4 regions of the Martelella lutilitoris genome follow, and region 3 is predicted to be linked to each of the others. Evidence: predicted binding sites of a transcription regulator. Region 3 holds the regulator's gene; each other region holds the start of a gene.
The links. The regulator PhoB, encoded in region 3, activates phosphate uptake and scavenging genes when phosphate is short. The targets are predictions, from matches to a motif close to TGTCATNNANCTGTCAT.
Positions count from the first base shown of each region.

Region 1 (5,535 bases), 1.3 Mb from region 3:
TGCCGACCAGGCGCTGGAACTCGCCTTCCTGCTCGCCGAGCGCATGAAGACGGCTTACGAGGAAAAGAAGCTCGCGATCAATGGGTGAGGGCTGTCAGCTGTTAGGGCGCATAGCCGCATAGCCCCCCCCCCAACAATCCCCCCCCCTTGAGGGGGAGATGTCGCGGAAGCGACAGAGAGGGGTAAAGGGCGTAAGCCCTAAAAACCGCAAGCTTCGAATTTGCCGAGAGGGTCACCCCTCTCTGCCCCCTGTCGGGGCCTCTCTCCCTCAAGGGGAGAGATTGTCAGAGGCCATCTTCCGGGTCTTATTCAGGCCGCCGCCTTTTTCCGATTTGATTTTTCCCCCAAAACATGGTGTCCATCCCTGCAGACCTGAAAGGTGGAATTGCCATGGACAGCCTCAAAATCGCTCTCGCCCAGCTCAACCCGACGGTCGGCGATATCGCCGGCAATCTTGAGAAGCTGCGCGCCGCGCGCAGGAAGGCCGCACAGGCCGGCGCTGATCTGGTGTTGTCCACCGAGCTCTTCATTTCCGGCTATCAGCCCGAAGACCTGGTGATGAAGCCGGCCTTTCTCGCCGCCTGTCAGAAGGCGGTCGAGGCGCTTGCCGCCGATACCGCCGACGGCGGACCGGGCGTGATCGTCGGCTATCCGCGCAAGGGCGAGGCCGGAAGGCACAATTCGGTTGCCGTGCTGGACGGCGGCGAGATCATCGCCATCCGCGACAAGGTCGACCTGCCGAACTATGGTGAGTTCGACGAAAAGCGCGTCTTCGTGCCGGGCGAAATGCCGGGGCCGGTGAATTTCCGCGGCGTCAGGATCGGCATACCGATCTGCGAGGATATCTGGGGCGATCTCGGCGTGTGCGAGACGCTTGCCGAAAGCGGCGCGGAACTGCTTCTGTCGCCCAATGGCTCGCCCTATTATCGCGGCAAGGTCGACGTGCGCCACCAGGTGGTGCTGAAACAGGTGATCGAGACCGGCCTGCCGCTCGTCTATCTCAATACGCTCGGCGGTCAGGACGAACTGGTCTTCGACGGCGGCAGTTTCGGCTTCAACGCCGACAGGACGCTCGCCTTCCAGATGCCGCAATTCGTCGAGGATATCACGATCTCCGAATGGGAACGCGGCGCGGATGGCTGGCGCATCGTCGGCGGCAAGGTGGCCGCACTGCCGATCGGCGAGGCCTCCGACTACCGTGCCTGCGTGCTCGGCTTTGCCGACTACGTGAACAAGAACGGCTTCAAGAGCGTGGTGCTCGGCCTTTCCGGGGGCATCGACTCGGCAATCTGTGCCGCGATTGCCGTTGATGCGCTCGGCGCTGAGCGCGTGCACTGCGTGATGCTGCCCTATCGCTACACCTCCGAGGAATCGCTTTCCGATGCCGCGGCCTGCGCCAAGGCGCTCGGCTGCCGCTATGATGTCGTCGCGATCGAGGAGCCGGTCACCGGCTTCCTCTCCGCGCTGGAGACCATGTTCGAGGGCACCGAGGAAGGGATCACCGAGGAAAACCTGCAGAGCCGCACGCGCGGCACGATCCTGATGGCGATTTCGAACAAGTTCGGCGCCATGGTGGTGACGACGGGCAACAAGTCGGAAATGTCGGTCGGCTACGCCACGCTCTACGGCGATATGAACGGCGGCTTCAACCCGATCAAGGACCTCTACAAGATGCAGGTCTACGCCGTTGCCGCATGGCGCAACACCGAGCGGCCGGAAGGCATGCACGGGCCGGAGACGAACGCCATTCCACAGAACATCATCGACAAGACGCCGTCGGCGGAGCTTCGGCCGAACCAGACGGACCAGGATTCGCTGCCGCCCTATCCGGTGCTCGATGACATTCTTGAATGCCTGGTGGAGCGCGAGATGTCCGTGGAGGCCATTGTCGCCCGGGGCCATGACGCGGAAACGGTGCACCGGATCGAACATCTGCTCTACATCGCGGAATACAAGCGGCGCCAGTCCGCGCCCGGCGTGAAGATCACGCGCAAGAATTTCGGGCGCGACCGGCGTTACCCGATCACCAACCGCTTCCGCGATCGATAGGAAGTCCAGTTCGGGGAGGGGCTAATGCGCAGTTCAGTTGAGATTTATGATTTCGCCACGGGCGAACAGCGCGTGGTGTTCCAGTCGGACGACCTGATCGAGGCGCCCAACTGGTCGCCGGACGGGCGCTATCTGATGGTCAACAGCGACGGGTTGATGTACCGCCTGCCTCTGGTAGGCGCGCCGCGTCTCGAGACAATCGACACCGGCTTTGCCGAACAGTGCAACAATGACCACGGCATTTCGCCGGACGGAAAGACGATTGCCGTCTCCGACAAGTGCGAATTCGGCAAATCGGCGATCTACACGCTGCCGGCGTCGGGCGGCGCACCGAAGCTGGTGACGCGCAACCTGCCGTCCTACTGGCACGGCTGGTCGCCGGACGGCGCCCGCTTTGCCTATTGCGGGATCCGCGATGACGTCTTCGATATCTATACGATCGCAGCCGATGGCGGCGAGGAGACGCGCCTGACCCACGGTGAAGGCCGCAATGACGGGCCGGACTACAGTTTCGACGGTGAATGGATCTATTTCAACTCGTCGCGCACCGGCCTGATGCAGATCTGGCGCATTCATCCCGATGGCACCGGGCTTGAGCAGGTGACATTCGACAATGCCGGCAACTGGTTCGCCCATCCCTCGCCGAAGAACGACCGCGTGATCCTGATTTCCTATGAGCCGGATGTTTTTGATCATCCGCGCGACAAGGATGTCCGGGTGCGCGTGATGGACCCCGATGGCGGCAATCTGACGACGCTTTTCGCGCTCTTCGGCGGCCAGGGCACGATGAACTCGCCCAACTGGGCGCCCGACGGCGCGGCCTTCGCCTATGTCCGCTATTTCCCCGTCTGAGCATGTCGGCCGCGCCGGCCTGTCATCAAGCTGAAATACGACTCGTGTTTTAAGGGTGCCATCCATGGATGCACAGAGGCCGCCGGGGGCTATGGCGGGTTGAGGCGATGGAACCCAGACAGTTCAGAACGCTTTTCATTTCCGACCTTCATTTGGGGTCGAAGGCCGCCAAGGCGGATTTCCTGCTTGATTTCATGCGCCACCACGACGCCGAGACGATCGTGCTCGTCGGCGACATCATCGACGGCTGGCGGCTGAAGCGCAGCTGGTACTGGCCGCAGCCCTTCAACGACGTAGTGCAGAAAATGCTGCGCAAGGCGCGCAAGGGCACGCGCATCGTCTATATTCCGGGCAATCACGACGAGTTCCTGCGGGATTTTCCCGGCACGCATTTCGGCGGCGTCGAAGTTGCCGAGCGGATGATCTTCGAAGCCGCCGACGGCAAGAAATACCTCGTCATCCACGGTGATGAGTTCGATGTCGTCGTTCGCCATGCGCGCATCGTCGCCTATCTCGGCGACTGGGCCTATGATGCCGCGATCGCCATCAACCAGGTGCTGGCGGCCGTGCGCCGCAAGCTCGGCATGCCCTACTGGTCATTTTCCGCCTGGGCCAAGCTGCAGGTCAAGCATGCCGTCAATTTCATCGGAGAGTTCCAGCGCGTGGTCGTGGAAGAGGCGCGCAGGAACGAGGTCGACGGCGTCATCTGCGGCCATATCCACCATGCGGTGATGGAAGACATGGACGGCATCCGCTACATCAACACCGGCGACTGGGTGGAAAGCTGCACCGCGGTGGCCGAGCATTTCGACGGCACGTTCGAACTGATCAACTGGCATAAGATCGAGGGCGTGGCCGAAGACGAGCCGCAGGAGGCGGACGATGCCGATATCGCGCCGCTGATCATGGCGGCCAAGGCCAAGGGCCGCGCGGCCTGACCGGAGCCTCCCTATCGCGCCTTCGCGGCTGTACGTCTTCAGGCCGGGGCGTTTGCAAAAAAAAACCGCGCATGCCGCAAGCCTTCGACAGTCGGGCAATCCCGGGCTTTCAATCCGCGGAATTGACCGCATCGATGCAGATCTGTTGCATCGGCCGATAGATGGGTCAACGGACAATACAGACTCCACTTTCGCGGTGGACGCTCTATATCATTCAAAAGACTTGCAATCTCTTTCCCGGCATGAAAAGCCTAACAAAGGTCATGATCGCGCTCGATCGTCACGATCTCGGGTCTTCCGGCTTGCGATGGTTCGGCCGATGTCCCGCTGCCATGGCGGACGAGGCATTTTGCGCCGGGGCCGATGCGGCGTCGCACCGGCGCGGAACACTGGATACTTGCATTTGCAGAACGCGGACGAAACGAAAGCCTCCCTGACGGTTGCGCCCGGCGACGGCGAAACGACCACAACCCTTTTTCTGCAGGGGTTCTGGACGGTTCGCAATGCGCGCCCGCTGAGCGGCGAGATCGATCAGCTGGCCGGACGGCTGAAAGGGCGGGGCGGCACGGCGGTGGTCGACCTTTCCGGGCTGGAGCGGCTCGACACGGCCGGCGCCTGGCTGGTGCGCGAGGTGCAGGCCGAATGCAGGGCTGCCGGTTTCGAGACCGAAGTCGCCGGAATGGATGCGCGCGTTTCCGATCTCATGGAGGCCATTCCGGAAACCTTGCCGGAGCCGGAAAAGTCGGAAACGCCGCGCAAGAGCCTGCCGGAGATCATTCTCGATCCGGTCGGCAGGTCGGCGGTGGCGGGCGGACGCGATGTCTTCCGCGGGATCGGTTTCTTCGGCGCGCTCTTTCTCGGCCTGAAGGCGCTTCTGTCCAGGGGCGGCGGCGTCAACATGGCGGCCATCACGGCGCAGCTCGACCATATGGGCGTGCGCGCCGTACCGATCATTGCGCTGATGTCGTTCCTCGTCGGCGCCATCATTGCCCAGCAAGGCGCCTTCCAGCTCAGCTATTTCGGCGCCGAGCTCTTCGTGGTCGATCTCGTCGGCATTCTGCAATTGCGCGAAATCGGCGTGCTCTTGACCGCGATCATGATCGCCGGACGCTCCGGCAGCGCGATCACCGCCGAGATCGGCGCCATGCGCATGCGCGAGGAGATTGACGCGCTGAGGGTGATGGGCTTCGATCCGGTCTCCGTTCTGGTGTTTCCGCGCATGGTGGCGCTCCTGATCGCGCTGCCGCTTCTGACGATTCTCGCCAACTTCGCCGCGCTTGCCGGCGCGGTGGTGGTGCTCGATGTCTATTCCGGGATCACGCTCGAGACCTTCATGCAGCGCTTCCACGAGGCCGTCGATATGGCGGACGTGATCTCGGGGATGCTGAAGGCCCCTGTCATGGCGCTGATCATCGCCATCATCGCGGCGCTTGAGGGCATGAAGGTCGGCGGCAGCGCCGAATCCCTGGGTCAGAAGGTGACGGCGTCGGTGGTGAAGTCGATCTTCGTGGTGATCCTCGCCGACGGCATCTTCGCCATTTTCTACGCGGCGATCGATTATTGAGGAGCAGGCGGTGAACGGTGAGGTCGACAGCAGAACGGAAGAAGACCGCGAGACCATTCTGAGCGTGCGCGGGCTCACCGTCGGTTTCGGCGGTCCGACCGTGCTCGAAAATCTCGATCTCGACGTCTATCG
Region 1 covers NZ_CP066786.1:2,466,930-2,472,464, reverse strand. The annotation lists gene JET14_RS11705 (class II 3-deoxy-7-phosphoheptulonate synthase) at 1-88, shown strand, start outside; gene JET14_RS11700 (NAD+ synthase) at 391-2,049, shown strand; gene JET14_RS11695 (TolB family protein) at 2,074-2,901, shown strand; gene JET14_RS11690 (UDP-2,3-diacylglucosamine diphosphatase) at 3,009-3,839, shown strand; gene JET14_RS11685 (ABC transporter permease) at 4,243-5,403, shown strand; gene JET14_RS11680 (ABC transporter ATP-binding protein) at 5,414-5,535, shown strand, end outside.
Region 1: the regulator PhoB is predicted to act here: its motif matches at 2,922-2,938, upstream of JET14_RS11690 (UDP-2,3-diacylglucosamine diphosphatase).

Region 2 (5,535 bases), 790 kb from region 3:
CGGCCTGAATGACGATGCGCCAGCCGCGATGCGTGAAGATCTGCGGTGGGCGTTTCCATGTTGTCGGGTAGCTGCTCATCTTTCGATGCCCGCCATCAGCGCAGCGGCTTCGGCCTCGGCGGTGTTGTCGTCCTCGGCGTTCCTGCGCATCGCGTTCCAGTCTTCCGCGCCGTAGATTTCGGTCAGAACCGTTTCGTTCAGCGCATCGGGCGCGCCGTCGAACACGACCGCGCCGGCGCGCAAACCGACGATCCTTTGCATGAACTGGCGGGCAAGGGGCACGTCGTGGATATTGACGATCGCCGGAAGATTGCGCTCGGCGCAGATCTCGATCAGAAGCCGCATGATCTGCCGGCTGGTCTTTGGGTCGAGGCTGGCCGTCGGTTCGTCGACCAGAAGCAGTTCCGGTTCCTGGGCGAGGGCGCGGGCAATGCCGACGCGTTGCCGCTGACCGCCGGAAAGCGCATCCGCGCGCTTGTCAGCATGCTGAAGCAGGCCGACGCGGTCGAGAAGGCCATAGGCGCGGCTGATATCGTCTGCGCCGTAGCGGCGGGTGAAACTGGTCCAGAACCCGACATAGCCGAGGCGGCCGGAGAGCACATTCTCCATCACCGTCAGGCGCTCGACCAGCGCATATTCCTGGAAGATCATGCCGATGCGGCGGCGCATGGCGCGCAGCTTGCGCTGGTCCTGACCGGTGATCGGGCTGCCCGACAGGAGTACGGCGCCATCGGTCGGTTCGACCAGACGGTTGATGCAGCGGATGAGCGTGGATTTTCCCGCGCCCGAGGGCCCGATCAGCCCGACGATCTGCCCCTCAGGCACCAAAAGGCTGACATCGACCAGAGCCCTGTCGCCGGTCTTGTAGGTCTTGGTGAGCGATTTCAGTTCAAGCATGTCGTGTTCCACGAAAAGATGGACGGGCGGATGAGATCCGCCCGTCCGTCCGAATGGGATTTCGGCTGACTTACTGGCAGTCGTAGGAAACGCCGTTGGCTTCGTCGATCTGACGGATCACGGCCCAGTTGTCCTTGAAGGTGATCGGGATGAACTGCGCTTCGCCGGATTTCGAGAATTCTTCCTCAAGCGAGGAGCCTTCCCATTCGAAGGAGGCGAAGGCTTCCTTGATCTTGTCCTGAAGCGCGGGCGTCAGGTTGTGTGCAACGCCGTAACCGGTCGTCGGGAAGGTCTGCGAGGTATAGATGATCTCGATCTGGTCATCGGAGATCACGTCGCGGGCGAGCATGCGCTTGCGCACCGAATTGGCGATGGCGCCGGCCGGATAATCCTTGTTGGCAACGCCAAGAATGGTGTTGTCGTGCTTGCCGGAGAAGGTTGCCTCGAAATCGGTGCCGGCTTCCATGCCGTATTCGGATTTCAGGATGGCGGACGGAGCCTTGTAACCGGAATTGGAGGTTTCCGAGGAGAAGGCAAGCGTCTTGCCCTTGATGTCTTCCACGTCCTCGATGCCGGAGCCGGGATAAGTGATCAGTTCCATTTCATAGCCGAACGAGCCGTCCTCGGCCGCCATCATGGTGAAGGGGCGGAAGCCGGCGCAGGCAACGGCCAGCGGGTTCGAGCCGGTGTTGAAGCCTGCGACATGCAGACGGCCGGCGCGCATGGCCTCGATCTGGGCGGCGTTGGAATCGACCGGGAAAAACTGGACCTTCTTGCCGGTGACCTCTTCCATATGGGCCAGGAAATCGGCCCAGGCCTCGGCGTAGACGGCCGGGTCTTCAACCGGCGTGTAGGCGAAGATCAGGACGGACGGGTCCACAAGGTCGGCCGGATCGGACGGGATGTCGGCAATCAGATCGCCATCGGCGTCGGTGTAGCGGCTATCCAGTGTGAAATCGGCAAGGGCCGGAACGGACATCGCGATCAGGGCAGTGGCGGCAAGAAGCATACTGCGCATATTGGCTCTCCAGTCTGTATTGGCTCTGGAGGCGACTTAGCAAGTCTTCGTTACAGTATTACGACGATACACCTGTCTCCGCCTCGACCGTCCGATTGAACCGAAGGTCCTTGCGGCTTGCCTGCCGTCCTACCGGACAGCCTTTACGCCTTCCAGGAGCAGCGTCGTCGCCATTGCCGCATAGTCTTCGCGGGTGATCTTGCCGCCGTCGCGGAACCACATATAGACCCAGTTCATCATGCCGAACAGCGACATGGTGACCGGCATCAGGAGCGGACGCTCCGGGCGGTCGAGCTCGGGATGGATCTCGCGGATGACGGCAGAGAAACGGCCGACGATGCTGCGTTCCAGCGCGCGGATCTGCTTGGTCTGCTCGGCGGTAAGGGCAGGCGCCGCATTGAGCTGCACTTTGTGCTGGTCGTCGGCGCCGCGATATTCGTTCAGCACCGTCATCACCAGTTTCTCAAGCCGGGCCTTGTGTTCGAGGCCGGGGTCGTCGGCTTCCGCGAGCGCTGCATCGAGCGCCTCCAGATGCGAGGCGATGATGGCGAAGATCAACGCCTCCTTGGACGGGTAATAGTGGTAGAGCAGCGCCTTTGACACGCCGGCCTCGCGCGCGATCTGCGACATCGACGCCTTTTCCATGCCCTGCGTGGCGAACACATGGGCGGCGTTCAAAAGCAGTCCGTGCCGCTTTTCCTCGAAATCATTGGCCCGTGTTCTCGCCATGGTCTTTCCAGAAAATCCTGATGATGGGGTAAAAAGGGGCGGTTTCGCCCCTTCTAGCACTGTCTAATCAATTGACCAACCGGCCGGTGATTATTTCGGGCGATTGTCAACCACGCGCTTGGCCTTGCCTTCCGAACGGGCGACGCTTTCCGGATCGCGAATGTCGATCTTCGTTGAAACGCCGATCACCGACTTGATGTGGTGCGCCAGCTCCTTCGCCGATGCCATCCGCGCTTCGGCAGAGGATTGATCCGGCGTGCACTCCACATGCACGGTCATGACGTCCATGCGGTCCTTGCGGGTCAGTTCGATCTGGAAATGGGGGCTGAGGCCATCGCATTTCAGGATCATTTCCTCGATCTGGGTCGGGAAGACGTTGACGCCGCGCAGGATGATCATGTCGTCGGAACGACCGGTGATCTTTTCGATACGGCGCATGGAGCGCGCCGTGCCGGGCAGGATGCGGGTCAGGTCGCGGGTGCGGTAGCGCACCATCGGCAGGCCTTCCTTGGTCAGCGTGGTGAAGACCAGTTCGCCCATCTCGCCGTCGGGAAGCACATCGCCGGTCTGCGGATCGATGATTTCGGGATAGAAATGGTCTTCCCAGACATGCAGCCCGTCCTTGGTTTCCACGCATTCATTGGCAACGCCGGGGCCCATGATTTCCGAAAGGCCGTAAATGTCGACGGCGTGCATGTCGAAGGCGTCCTCGATTTCGGCCCGCATCGCGTTGGTCCAGGGCTCCGCGCCGAAAATGCCGACCTTCAGCGAGCTTTCGCGCGGGTCGATGCCCTGGCGGCGGAACTCGTCGAGGATCGACAGCATGTAGGAGGGCGTGACCATGATGATCTGCGGCTTGAAGTCGCTCATCAGCGTCACTTGCCGCTCGGTCATGCCGCCGGAGATCGGCACCACGGTGCAGCCGAGACGTTCGGCGCCGTAATGCGCGCCAAGGCCGCCGGTGAAAAGACCATAGCCATAGGCCACATGACAGATATCGCCGGCGCGACCGCCGGACGCCCTTATCGAGCGGGCCACGACATCAGCCCAGACATCGATATCGTTCTTGGTATAGCCAACAACGGTCGGGCGCCCGGTGGTGCCGGAGGAGGCGTGTACGCGGGCAAGCTTTTCGCGCGGAACGGCGAACATGCCGAAGGGATAGGTGTCGCGCAGGTCGGTCTTCACGGTGAAGGGGAACTTCGAAAGATCCGAAAGCGTCCTGAAATCCGACGGGTGCACGCCGCTCTCATCGAAGCGCTTGCGGTAGAAGGGCGAGTTCTCATAGGCGTGGTTCAGCGACCAGGCCATGCGCTTTTGCTGAAGCGCGGAAATCTCGTCACGGCTTGCCACCTCGATCGGATCGAGGATCTCGCGGGACGGTTTCAGGTTGTTGATGGCGTTCATGTCTTCCTCCTCGAAAACGGCTGCCGGTCAGGCGGGCAGCAGCGTGCCGTTGACTGTGCGCGAATGGCCGCGGAATTCGGCGATCACCGTTCCGTCCTCCCGTGTCACGCTTATATCATAGATGCCGGACCGGCCCCTGCGCGAAACCTCGCGCGCGCATGCCGTCAGGCGGTCGCCGAGCGCACCCGGCGCGGTATAGGTAATGGAGCAGTGCTGGGCGACGGTCAGCTGGTTGTAGGTGTTGCAGGCAAAGGCAAACGCGCTGTCGGCAAGGGTGAACAGATAGCCGCCATGGGCATTGCCGTGGCCATTGGTCATCGTCTCCGTCAGCGTCATGGAAAGCGTCGCCTCGCCGGGGGCAATATGCTCGATCGTCATGCCGAGATGCCGCGAGGCATTGTCGTCGTTCCACATGGCCTTCGCACAGGCTTCGGCCAGTTCCTGCGGGCTCATCGCGTTGATGGTAGCGTCCATGCTCATTTTCCCTTGAAGACAGGCGTGCGCTTTTCCAGAAAGGCGGTCACGCCTTCGGCATAATCATCCGTGCGGCCTGCCTCACGCTGGCAGTCGCGCTCCATGTCCAGATGGGTGGAGAGGTCGTGTTCGGAGGCGGCCTGGATCAGGCGCTTGGTCAGTCCCAGACCTTTCGTCGGGCCATTTGCGAGCCTGGTTGCAAGGCCGCTTGCCTCTTCCATCAGCTTTTCATCTTCGACAGTCTTCCAGATCAGGCCCCAGTCTTCGGCCTTCTCCGCCGGAAGCGGCTCGGCAGTCATCGCCAGCGCCTTGGCGCGCGGCTCGCCGAGCGCGCGCGTCAGCGACCAGCTGCCGCCTGCATCGGGGATGAGGCCGATCTTCGAAAAGGCCTGGATGAATTTCGCGGATTTGGCGGCAAACACGATATCGCAGGCAAAGGCGATATTGGCGCCGGCGCCGGCGGCCACGCCGTTGACGGCGGCAATCACCGGCTTCTCCAGCGAACGGATCAGCCGCAGCGTCGGATTGTAATAGGTCTCGAGCGTTTCGCCGAGGTCCGGCTTTTCCGTCATCTTGCGCGGGTCGCGGTCGCCGAGGTCCTGGCCGGCGGAGAAGGCGCGGCCGGCGCCGGTCAGAAGAACGGCGCGGATTTCGGCCTCGTCACGGGCGCGCTGCAGCGCTGCCCGCAGCGCAAGGTGCATGTCGACATTGAAGGAATTCAGCTTGTCGGGACGATTGAGCGTTACGCCCAACACGCCATCTTTCAACGTGACGAGCACGCTTTCATTATCGGTCATTCTTGCCTCCCGTCGCGCTCTCCTCAAGCGCGGTTGATAATTGTTGTTGCATAAACCGTCCGGTCGGTCAATAATAGTCTCCGGAATTTGGGAGGAGACATGACGAACCTGTACGATCGCCATTCCGCGCTGCTGGCGCGGGCGGTGGAAGCGCTGAGGGCCCGCGCCTTCTGGACGCCGTTTCCGGAAGTGCCGTCGGGCAAGGTCTATGGC
Region 2 covers NZ_CP066786.1:181,101-186,635, forward strand. The annotation lists gene phnE (phosphonate ABC transporter, permease protein PhnE) at 1-79, opposite strand, end outside; gene phnC (phosphonate ABC transporter ATP-binding protein) at 76-897, opposite strand; gene phnD (phosphate/phosphite/phosphonate ABC transporter substrate-binding protein) at 968-1,915, opposite strand; gene JET14_RS00895 (TetR/AcrR family transcriptional regulator) at 2,045-2,644, opposite strand; gene paaK (phenylacetate--CoA ligase PaaK) at 2,735-4,051, opposite strand; gene paaI (hydroxyphenylacetyl-CoA thioesterase PaaI) at 4,079-4,525, opposite strand; gene paaG (2-(1,2-epoxy-1,2-dihydrophenyl)acetyl-CoA isomerase PaaG) at 4,528-5,322, opposite strand; gene paaN (phenylacetic acid degradation protein PaaN) at 5,422-5,535, shown strand, end outside.
Region 2: the regulator PhoB is predicted to act here: its motif matches at 1,965-1,981, upstream of phnD (phosphate/phosphite/phosphonate ABC transporter substrate-binding protein).

Region 3 (5,535 bases):
GCTCTTCCCGGCGTCGTCGGGGCGCTACTCCTGACGGCTTCGCGCGCGATCGGCGAGACGATGATCGTGGTGCTTGCCGCAGGCGTTGCCGCGCAGTTGCAGATCAATCCGCTGGAGCCGATGACGACCGTCACGGTCAAGATCGTCAACCAGCTGACGGGCGACCTGCAGTTCGACACGCCGCAGACGCTGGTCGCCTTTGCGCTCGGCCTGACGCTCTTCGTGATCACGCTCTGCCTCAATGTCTACGCGCTCTACATCGTGCGCAAATACCGGGAGCAGTATGAATGACCGAGACATTCAGCACCGCGACCGAGCGGGAGGAAAGCCGCAGGCAACTGGCGGAAACCCGGCGCAAGGGACTGAAGCGCCGCCATGCGGCTGAACGACGCTTCCGCCTTTACGGCGTGCTCGCGATCTCGTCAGGGATCTTCTTCCTCGCAGCCCTTCTGCTCTCCGTTGTCGGCAAGGGCTATACCGCCTTCGAGCAGACGACCGTCACCCTGCCCATCACCTTCGATGCCGCCGTCATCGATCCCGAGGGCGCGCGGGAAGACGATCCCCGTCTGCTGCTGACGGCTGACTATCCCGAACTGGTCGAGGCGGCGCTCGCCGAAACGCTGGAAATCAGCCCGGCAAACGGCCCCGAAATGCGCGCGGCGATGCGGATGATCTCGCGCTCGAGCCGGGTGGAACTGCGCGATGTCGTGCTGAAGGACCCCTCGGTGATCGGCGAGACGGTCAATGTGCGGCTTCTGGCGTCGGCCGACATCGATTCGGCCTACAAGGGGCAGATCGACCTGACCGTGCCGGAGACGAGCCGGCGCGTCTCCGATCGCCAGCTTGAGTGGCTGGAAAGGCTTGAAGCGCTCGGCCTGATGCAAAAGTCCTTCAACACCGGCTTCTTCACTCACGGCGCATCGAGCCGCCCGGAATCGGCTGGCATCGGCGTCGCCTTTGTCGGCACGCTCTACATGATGGGCGTGGTTCTGCTTCTGGCCTTGCCGATCGGCGTCGCCTCGGCGATCTATCTGGAAGAATTCGCGCCGAAGAACCGGTTCACGGATATCATCGAGATCAACATCAACAATCTGGCGGCCGTTCCCTCGATCATTTTCGGCCTTCTGGGCCTTGCCGTGTTCATCGGGCTTCTGGGCCTGCCGCGCTCTGCCTCGCTCGTCGGCGGGCTGGTGCTGACACTGATGACGCTGCCGACGATCATCATCGCCACCCGCGCGGCGCTGCAGGCCGTGCCGTCCTCCATCCGTTCGGCGGCGCTCGGCGTCGGGGCTTCGAAGATGCAGGCGGTGTTCCACCACGTCCTGCCGCAGGCCATGCCCGGCATCCTGACGGGAACGATCATCGGCCTCGCGCAGGCGCTCGGCGAAACCGCGCCGCTGCTCCTGATCGGCATGGTCGCCTTCGTCGCCGATTATCCGGCAAGCCCGCTTGATCCGGCAACGGCGCTTCCGGTTCAGATCTACATGTGGGCGGGAGAGGCTGAGCGGGCCTTCGTCGAACGCACCTCCGCCGCCATCATCGTGCTTCTGGCGTTCCTCATCCTCATGAACATCACGGCCGTCATCCTGAGGCGCCGTTTCGAGCGACGCAGATAGGCCATGGCGAACGCGAAAAGACTTGGAAACAGACAATGAGCAACATGACCTACAAGATGGCCGGCCAGGCGGTATCCGTCTATTACGGACAGAAGCGCGCGCTGTTCGATGTCAGCCTGAATATCCGCGAAAACGCGGTCACCGCGCTGATCGGTCCGTCGGGCTGCGGCAAGTCGACCTTCCTGCGCACGCTCAACCGCATGAACGACACGATCGACAATTGCCGCGTCACCGGTACGATCACGCTTGACGGGGAGGACATCTACGCCTCGGGGATCGATGTGGTGGAGCTCAGGGCGCGCGTCGGCATGGTGTTCCAGAACCCCAATCCTTTCCCGAAGTCGATCTACGAGAATGTCGCCTACGGGCCGCGCATCCACGGGCTGGCCCGCCATCGCGGCGAATTCGACCAGATCGTCGAGACCAGCCTGATCAAGGCGGGCCTGTTCAACGAGGTGAAGGACCGGCTTCACGAGCCGGGCACCAGCCTTTCCGGCGGCCAGCAGCAGCGGCTGTGCATCGCCCGCGCCATTGCCGTCAATCCCGAGGTGATCCTCATGGATGAGCCCTGCTCGGCGCTCGATCCGATCGCGACCGCACGCGTCGAGGAATTGATCTCGGAGCTGAAAGAGAACTACACGATCGTGATGGTGACCCATTCCATGCAGCAGGCCGCGCGCGTTTCCGAACGCACGGCCATGTTCCATCTCGGCCATATGGTCGAGGAGAATGACACCGACACAATTTTCACCAATCCCGCGGACCAACGCACCCAGGATTACATCATGGGACGTTTCGGCTGAGGGGCGGTTGCCGCACGCTCACGCCAAGGAAGGAACAGACATGGCTCCCTCGCATATTCTGACGGCATTCGATGACGAGCTGAAATATCTCCAGCGCCGCATTTCCGAAATGGGCGGCCTGGCGGAGGAGATGGTAAGCGAGTCGGTTTCGGCACTCGTCAACACCGATACCGAGCTTGCCGAAAAGGTGATCAAGGACGATCTTGTGCTGGACGAGGCGGAGCGCGAGATCGGCGAAAAGGCGGTCGTCATCATCGCAAGGCGCCAGCCGGTGGCAGCGGACCTGCGCGAAATCATGGGCGCTATCCGTATCGCCTCCGATCTCGAGCGCGTCGGCGACATGGCCAAGAACACCGCCAAACGCGTGATCTCGGTGCAGGGCTCCGGGGTGCCGCGCAAACTTGCCCACGGCATTGAGCATCTGTCGGAACTGGCGCTCCTGCAATTGAAGGAAGTGCTCGACGCCTACACATCGCGCCAGGCCGACAAGGCGAGCTCCATCCGCGAGCGCGACGACGAGATCGACGCGATCTACACCTCGCTGTTTCGCGAGCTCCTGACCTACATGATGGAGGATCCGCGCAACATCACCTCGTGCACCCATCTTCTGTTCTGCGCCAAGAATATCGAGCGCATCGGCGACCACGCCACCAATATCGCAGAAATGATCTACTACATCGCCACCGGCTCCCAGCCGCAGGGAGAGCGTCCGAAGGACGACAATTCCCCGGCCGTCGGTTCCGATGATCTTTAGAAGCCGTTTGAGACAAGGGAGACATACGTCCTATGGTTCCGAAAATCGCAGTTGTTGAAGACGAGGAAGCGCTCAGCGTTCTGCTGCGTTACAATCTCGAATCCGAGGGGTATGAGGTCGAAACCATCATGCGCGGCGACGAGGCCGAAATCCGGCTACAGGAGCGGGTGCCCGACCTGCTTCTGCTCGACTGGATGCTGCCCGGCGTTTCCGGCATCGAGCTTTGCCGCCGCCTGAGAATGCGGCCGGAGACCGAACGCCTGCCGATCATCATGCTGACGGCGCGCGGCGAGGAGAGCGAGCGGGTGCGGGGCCTGGCGATCGGCGCCGATGATTATGTCGTCAAGCCGTTCTCCACTCCGGAGCTGATGGCGCGGGTGAAGGCCATCTTGAGGCGCGCGCGCCCGGAAGTGCTCTCCAGCGTGCTGAAATGCGGCGATATCGAACTTGACCGCGAGACCCACCGGGTGCACCGCAAGGCGCGCGAAGTCCGCCTCGGCCCGACCGAGTTCAGGCTTCTCGAATTCCTGATGACATCGCCCGGCCGGGTGTTTTCACGCGCGCAACTGCTCGACGGCGTATGGGGCCATGACATCTATGTGGACGAGCGTACCGTCGACGTGCATGTCGGTCGACTGAGGAAGGCGCTCAATTTCTCGCAAATGCCGGATGTGATCCGCACCGTGCGCGGCGCGGGCTATTCGATGGAAGTCTAGCTGCGTCAACGAAACAGCCGAAAAGATTTTCTAAACGATTTAATATCCGTCATTGCGGGCGTAACCGGTTGCGCTATGCTGTCCCGGTCAGCCGTTCGGCTCTGTTGAAACAGCCCTGCGGCGATTGATTTTTCACGCCCGATTGTCCAATTGGACATCGGGCGGCCGTCAGCGGAGTTTCGCGCCGGCAAGAGGGCTTTTCAGGGATGCCGCCTCCCCGCATCCCGAAAAGCCGCAGCACAAGAGGATTGTTGAGATGAGCAGAGCAAGTTTCGCGGAGCCCGCGGTGATGGGCGATCTGATGGCGCGCATGCTGTGGGAAATCGGCGCCGTTCACTTTTCGCCGGACGAGCCCTACAAGCTTGCCTCCGGCCTGGTCAGCCCCGTCTATATCGACTGCCGGCAGCTGATTTCCTATCCGCGCATCCGCTCCACGCTGATGGACTTTGCCGCCGCCCGGGTGCTTGCCGATGCGGGCTTCGAGAAATTCGATTGCGTGGCGGGCGGCGAGACGGCCGGCATTCCCTTCGCCGCCTTCCTGGCCGACCGGCTGGAACTGCCGATGATCTATGTGCGCAAGAAGCCGAAGGGCTACGGCAAGAACGCGCAGATCGAAGGCCACCTGCCGAAGGGCGCACGGGTTCTGGTGATCGAGGACCTGACGACGGCCGGCGGTTCCATGTTCAACTTCATCAATGCCATCCGCGCAGCCGGCGGCGTGGTGGAACACGGCATGGCATTGTTCTATTATGGGATTTTCGGCGAGGCGGAGAGACGTTTCCGCGAAGGCGGCGTTGCCCTTCATTATATCGCCACCTGGAAGGACGTGCTTGCTGTGGCGCGCAAGGACGGGCTCGCCGATCAGGCGACCCTCGATGCCGTCGGCGCCTTCCTCGACCATCCGATGGACTGGTCGCGGGCGCGCGGCGGGCTTGAGGAACTGATCGTCTGAGGGGAGGGGACGCCCGCCTCGGTTGGCGGGCGAACTGCCGCGACCCGGCGCACGGACGCCTTACAGAAATTGGGAGAAGATGAATGATTTTATGCTGCGGGGAAGCCCTGATCGACATGCTGCCGCGCGAGACGGACAGGGGCGAGCCTGCCTTTGCCCCTTACGCGGGCGGCGCGGTCTGCAACACGGCGGTCGCGCTTGCGCGGCTCGGACGCAAGACGGGCTTTTTCTCCGGCATTTCGTCCGACCTGATGGGCGATATCATCCGCGAAAAGCTTGATGCGTCGAAGGTCGATCACAGTTATGTCGCCATTTCCGACCGCCCGACGACGCTCGCCTTCGTCAAGCTGGTCAACGGCTCGGCAAGTTACGCTTTCTACGACGAGAACACGGCGGGGCGGATGATCACCGAGGACGATCTGCCCGAGATCGGCGCTGATTGTTCGGCGATGCACTTCGGCGCGATCAGCCTCATCCCCGAGCCCTGCGGCTCCACCTATGAGGCGCTCCTGATGCGCGAAGCGGACAAGCGCGTGATCTCGCTCGACCCCAATATCCGCCCGACCTTCATCACCGATCCCGACAGCCACCGGGCGCGGATCGAACGGATGGCGGCAAAGTCGGATATCGTCAAGTTCTCCGACGAGGATCTCGACTGGTTCGACCTTGAGGGCTCGCTTGACGACAAGGCGCG
Region 3 covers NZ_CP066786.1:3,764,488-3,770,022, reverse strand. The annotation lists gene pstC (phosphate ABC transporter permease subunit PstC) at 1-291, shown strand, start outside; gene pstA (phosphate ABC transporter permease PstA) at 288-1,616, shown strand; gene pstB (phosphate ABC transporter ATP-binding protein PstB) at 1,652-2,419, shown strand; gene phoU (phosphate signaling complex protein PhoU) at 2,460-3,173, shown strand; gene phoB (phosphate regulon transcriptional regulator PhoB) at 3,206-3,889, shown strand; gene JET14_RS17915 (orotate phosphoribosyltransferase) at 4,146-4,841, shown strand; gene JET14_RS17910 (carbohydrate kinase family protein) at 4,925-5,535, shown strand, end outside.

Region 4 (5,535 bases), 320 kb from region 3:
TCGAGCTTGGCCCTGGTCGGCAGGAAATCGAAGCAGGCGCCGGCAAGCGCCATGCGGTCCTCGCGCATCAGCCGTTCCATCAGCTTGTCGCGCAGGCGGTGGAGATAGAGAACGTCGGAGGCGGCATAGGCGAGTTGCGCCTCGGAGAGCGTTTCCGCCGCCCAGTCGGAGGATTGCTGCGCCTTGGATACATCGACCTCGAGCATCTCCTTCAGATTGTCCTTCAGGCCATGCCGGTCCGTATAGGTCCGCGTCAGGCGCGAGGCGATCTTGGTGCAGAACACGTTCTCGGTCGTCACGCCGAATGTGTAATAGAGGACGGCGATATCGAAACGACCGAAATGAAAGATCTTCTGGCGCGAGCCATCGGCGAGCATGGCGCAAAGGTTCGGCGCTTCCTTTTGGCCCGCGTCAATCTGGATAACGTCCGCCGTCCCGTCGCCCGGCGAGATCTGCACCACGCACAGCCGGTCACGACGCGGCACCAGCCCGAGCGTTTCCGTGTCGATGGCGATCGCCCCGTGGTAGCGGGCGGCATCCTCGGCCGGAATGTCGTTTCTGTGGACGCGGATCTCTTCGTTCATCCATTCTTCTCCGTGGGCTTTCGTGCTTCAACGTCATGGGGTCATAGCGGATCGCCGGACAAGACGATAGAAGAAAAGCCCGTATCGAGCGCAATCGGCGGCCGCCGGCGGGCGTTGTGCACGCGCCCCGGAATGGCTATCTGGGGACACTTCTGAGAAAAGCGAAAGGCAATGACGATGACTGGCAGGAGGATGATAGCGCCACTCTCTGCGCTCTGGAGGCGTCACCGGGGCCTCTGCGTCGCATTCGTCTTGACCGGCTTCATCACGCTCGTCTTTGCCCTGCAGTTCGTCCTTTCCGTCTTTTACTGGCGCAATCCCGAAAACCGGAACCTTGAACTCAAGGGCTGGATGACGCTTGGCCATGTCGCCATCGTCTATGACATCCCGGCGGAAGAACTTGCTGAAGAGCTGGACCTCGTCCCCGACAGTCGCAGCCGGCGGATGATGCTCCGCCAGATCGCCCGCATCAAGGGCATCTCGCTTGAAGAACTGGAGGACGAGATCGCCCACGCCCTCGATGACTATGAGGACGAAAAGGCCGAGCGCGATGAGTGAGCAGCTTCTGGCGCTGCTGCCGGTCTACGGCGTGCCCGTGATCGGCTTTGCCGTGTTTCTGGCCTGTTGCGGCATTCCGCTGCCGACGGCCGTGATCATGCTGTTCGGCGGCTCGCTTGTTTCAACGGGCGACCTGACCTTCTGGGCGGTCTACGCGGTCTGCGTCGCGGCGGCCTGCAGCGGCGACCAGGTCGGTTACTGGGCCGGACGGATCGGCGGCACCGGCTATGTCGAGCGTTTTGCCGCGCGCGGGCCGAAGCGCCAGCGCCTCGTCGACCGCGCCCGCGACTATCTGGAACGCCGGGGCGTCATCGCGATCTTCATCACGCGCTGGCTTCTGGCGATGATCGGCCCCTACATGAACCCGGTCGCGGGAGCGGCGGGCATGCGCTGGAAACTGTTCATTGCCGCCGCCATTCCCGGGCAGATGCTCTATGTGCTGATCTACACGCTGCTCGGCCTGGTCTTCTCCCACAACATCATCGCCGTGGCCCAGATCGTCGGCAATGCCAGCGGCTTCCTGGCGGCGGGCGTGGTCACGCTCGCACTCTTCTGGTACATGACCCGCGTCCTGCATTTCTCCTGGAAACGGCGACGCCGGCGCTATCTGAAGCCGCGCGGCCGGCGCAACCGGCATTGAGACCGAGGCGCCTTTCCGCAATGCTTCAGGGCGTCATCAAAACGCAGTCAAAACGTCATCGAGATGTAATGCCGCGGGACTATCGCGGATGCGCAGCTATCTTCACACACTCTTTACCAAGAGGTTTCCATGCGCGCACGTCTCGCACTTCTCGCAGCCGCGACCTGCCTTGCCGGCACGGCCCAGGCCGCCACGATCTATCCCCTCGACCGCGCCACCATCCTGGTCGGCTCGCCCTTCGATTTCAAGGTCGAACTCGATTCGGTCTATGACGCGGGCGACGTCGAAGTCACCGTCAACGGCGAAGCCTACGCGGACGTCTTCGGCGCTGACGCCGAATTCGTCTCCGACGAAAAGGGCAAGAACGACGAAAGCCTCGGCTCCGCCCTGATCCTGCGCGAGCTCACCCTCGGCGAGGCCGGCGACTACACCGTTTCCGTCAAGGCCGGCGACGAGACGAAGGACGTCACCTGGACCGTCTATGATACGCCGGAAACGCCGAAGGCCAAGAACATCATCTTCTTCGTCGCCGACGGCATGTCCATGGGCCACCGTTCGGCTGCCCGAATCATGTCCAAGGGCATGACCGAGGGCAAGGCCGACGGCCGCCTCAGCATGGACGACCTCGACCGCATGGCAACGATCGGCACGTCCTCGACCCATTCGGTCGCGACCGACAGCGCCAACACCATGTCGGCCTACATGACCGGCCACAAGACCCGCGTCAACGCGCTCGGCGTCTATGCCGACCGCACGCCCGACAGCCTGGACGACCCCAAGGTCGAGACCATTGCCGAGGCGCTGCGCCGCCAGACCGGCAAGTCGATCGGCGTTGTCTCCACCGCCGAAATCGAAGACGCGACGCCGGCCGCCGTCGTTGCCCACACCCGCCTTCGCGCCGACAAGGCCGATATCGTTGGCATGTTCTATGACGTGAAGCCGGAAGTCGTCCTCGGCGGCGGTTCCGCCTACTTCCTGAAGTCGGACGTCCCCGGCTCCAAGCGCAAGGACGACAACGACTATGTCGCCATGTTCCGGGATGCCGGCTACACGGTCGTCACCTCCGCCGACGAACTGGCTTCCGCCGAAAAGTCGGAAAACGGCAAGCTGCTCGGCCTGTTCCACACCGGCAACATGGATTCGACGCTTGACCGCAAGTTCCTGAAGACCGGCAGCGTCGACAAGTTCCCGAACCAGCCCGGCCTTGTGGACATGACCACGGCGGCGATCGACCAGCTTTCCAAGAACCCGGAAGGCTTCTTCCTGATGGTCGAGGCCGCCAATGTCGACAAGATGTCGCATCCGCTCGACTGGGACCGCGCCGTCATCGACATGATCGAATTCGACCAGGCCGTCGGCGCCGCCATGGAGTGGATGAACGCCAATCCGGACACGCTGATCGTCGTCACCGGCGACCACACCCACGGCTTCTCGGTGATCGGCACCATTGACGATGAAGTCGAATCGGACGAGATGCGCAACAAGGTCATGACCTATGACGACGCCGGCTTCCCGAACTATACGGACGAAAACGGCGACGGCTATCCGGACAAGGTCGACGTCTCGCGTCGCCTCGCCATGTTCGCCAACAATTTCCCCGACTATTACGAGACCTTCCGCCCGAAAATGGACGGTCCGTTCGAGCCGGCCGTGAAGGACGAGAACGGCCGCTACGTCGCCAACGAGGCCTACAAGGATATTCCCGGCGCGGTTCTGCGCACCGGCAACCTGCCCTACGACGCCTCGACCGGCGTTCACGCCGTCGATGACGTTCTCCTGCAGGCAACCGGCCCCGGCGCCGAAGGCTTCAAGGGCTATATGGAACAGTCCGACGTCTATGAAGTGCTGGCCGATGCCTTCGCGCTCGGCAACAGCCAGAAGCAGTAGACGTCACGTTCGAGACGGGACCGGGCGGACGACGCCCGGTCCTCAGACTACCGATGAACCTATTCTTTCTACGGGCGTCATCCTCGGGCTTGTTCCGAGGATCTAACCACGGTTCCGCACGGGCGGAGTAGCGTTTTGGAAGAAGTTGTATTTCAAATGACTTCTCGTCCGAGACGTCTGTCGAGTAGAGGCGTGCTTAGGTGCTCGGGACAAGCCCGAACATGACGGCAGAGATTGGAGCAGGCTTTGTCAACCAGCTGGGGTCCGGGCGGACGTCGCCCGGTCCTTTCCTGTCAGGAGAACTGATCCGATGACCACTCTGCCCTTTTCCCGCCGCAGACTGCTTGCAACCCTCGGCGCGCTCGGCATCGGCCTGGCCTCCCGCCCCGGGCTTGCCGCCACGGCCGAGTTGAATTTCGACGAGCTCTACGGCTCCTTCAGCCCGCTCGGCCTCGAATTTTCCGACAAGGTCAAGGACCTCACCGGCGAAAAGGTCTCCATACGAGGCTTCATGGCGCCGCCGCTGAAGGCCGAGGCGCAATTCTTCGTGCTCTCCGAAATTCCGATGGCGCTCTGCCCCTTCTGCTCTTCGGATGCCGACTGGCCGGAAAACATCGTCGTCGTCTATCTCAACAGAAAACAGACCTTCGTCCAGCCGAACCAGATGATCGAGGTGACCGGCACGCTTGATCGCGGCTCCTGGGTGGATCCCGAAACCGGCTTCGTCAGCCAGCTGCGCCTCAGGGACGCGCGCTACAAGACCGTCTGACCCTGCGCCCCGCAACTCCGAAAGCCGCCGCCCATGTTGCCCCTTCGCCTCGAAGATGTCGCCGTTTCCTTTCCCGGTCTCTCCGCGCCGGTGCTCAGCATCCCCGTCCTCGAAATCGCCCCCGGCGAGCGCGTGGCCGTCACCGGCCCCTCGGGCTCCGGCAAGAGCACGTTCGTCAACATCATCACCGGGCTGGAAAAGCTGAAGACCGGCCATGCAAGCTGGGGCGACACCGATCTCGCCGCTCTTCCCGAAGGCAGGCGCGACCGCTGGCGCGGCGAGAATATCGGCATCGTGATGCAGGACTTTCATCTCTTTCCCGGCCTCTCCGCCTTTGACAACGTGCTTCTGCCCGCCCGCCTCGCCCATGCCGCCGGCCGGTCGCGTCTTGAGCGGGCGAAGGCGCTGCTTGAAACCGTCGGCATCGCCCGTCACGATCAGAAGATCGAGACCATGTCGCGCGGCGAGATGCAGCGCGTCGCCGTTGCCCGCGCTCTGCTGCGCGAGCCCGCCATCATCGTCGCCGACGAGCCGACCGCAAGCCTCGACAGCGAGGCTGGCGCGGTTGTCGGCGAACTGCTTCTGGAGCTTGCGAAGAGCCTTGGCAGCACGCTGATCATCGTCTCCCATGACGAGCGTCTGGTGGCGCCGATGGATCGCAGGATTTCGCTTCTCGCCGGCGTGATCGCCTCTGACGAACGGAAGGGCTGAGCCATGTTCCGCTTCATCTTCTCCGATCTGAAACGCCTGTGGGCCGGATCGATCGTCATCGTGCTTCTGATCGCCCTTGCCACCGCGCTCGGTGTCACCATCACGCTGCAGGAGCGGGCGCTGCGGCTTGGGTCTGCCCGGGCGTCGGAGAAATTCGACCTTGTCGTCGGCGCGCCCGGCAGCGAGACGCAACTGGTGCTCTCCTCCGTCTTCCTGCAGCCTTCCGACCTGCCGCTGATGGATGGCGACCTGCTGCCCGAACTCAATGACGATCCGCGCGTTGCCTGGGCGGCGCCGATCGGCTTCGGCGATTCCTATGCCGGATACCCGATCGTCGGCACCACCACGGCCCTCATCGAGGCAACCGTGCCGGGCTTTGCCGAAGG
Region 4 covers NZ_CP066786.1:3,442,689-3,448,223, forward strand. The annotation lists gene JET14_RS16480 (ribonuclease D) at 1-584, opposite strand, end outside; gene JET14_RS16485 (hypothetical protein) at 762-1,142, shown strand; gene JET14_RS16490 (DedA family protein) at 1,135-1,782, shown strand; gene JET14_RS16495 (alkaline phosphatase) at 1,912-3,669, shown strand; gene JET14_RS16500 (hypothetical protein) at 3,980-4,438, shown strand; gene JET14_RS16505 (ABC transporter ATP-binding protein) at 4,472-5,149, shown strand; gene JET14_RS16510 (ABC transporter permease) at 5,153-5,535, shown strand, end outside.
Region 4: the regulator PhoB is predicted to act here: its motif matches at 1,836-1,852, upstream of JET14_RS16495 (alkaline phosphatase).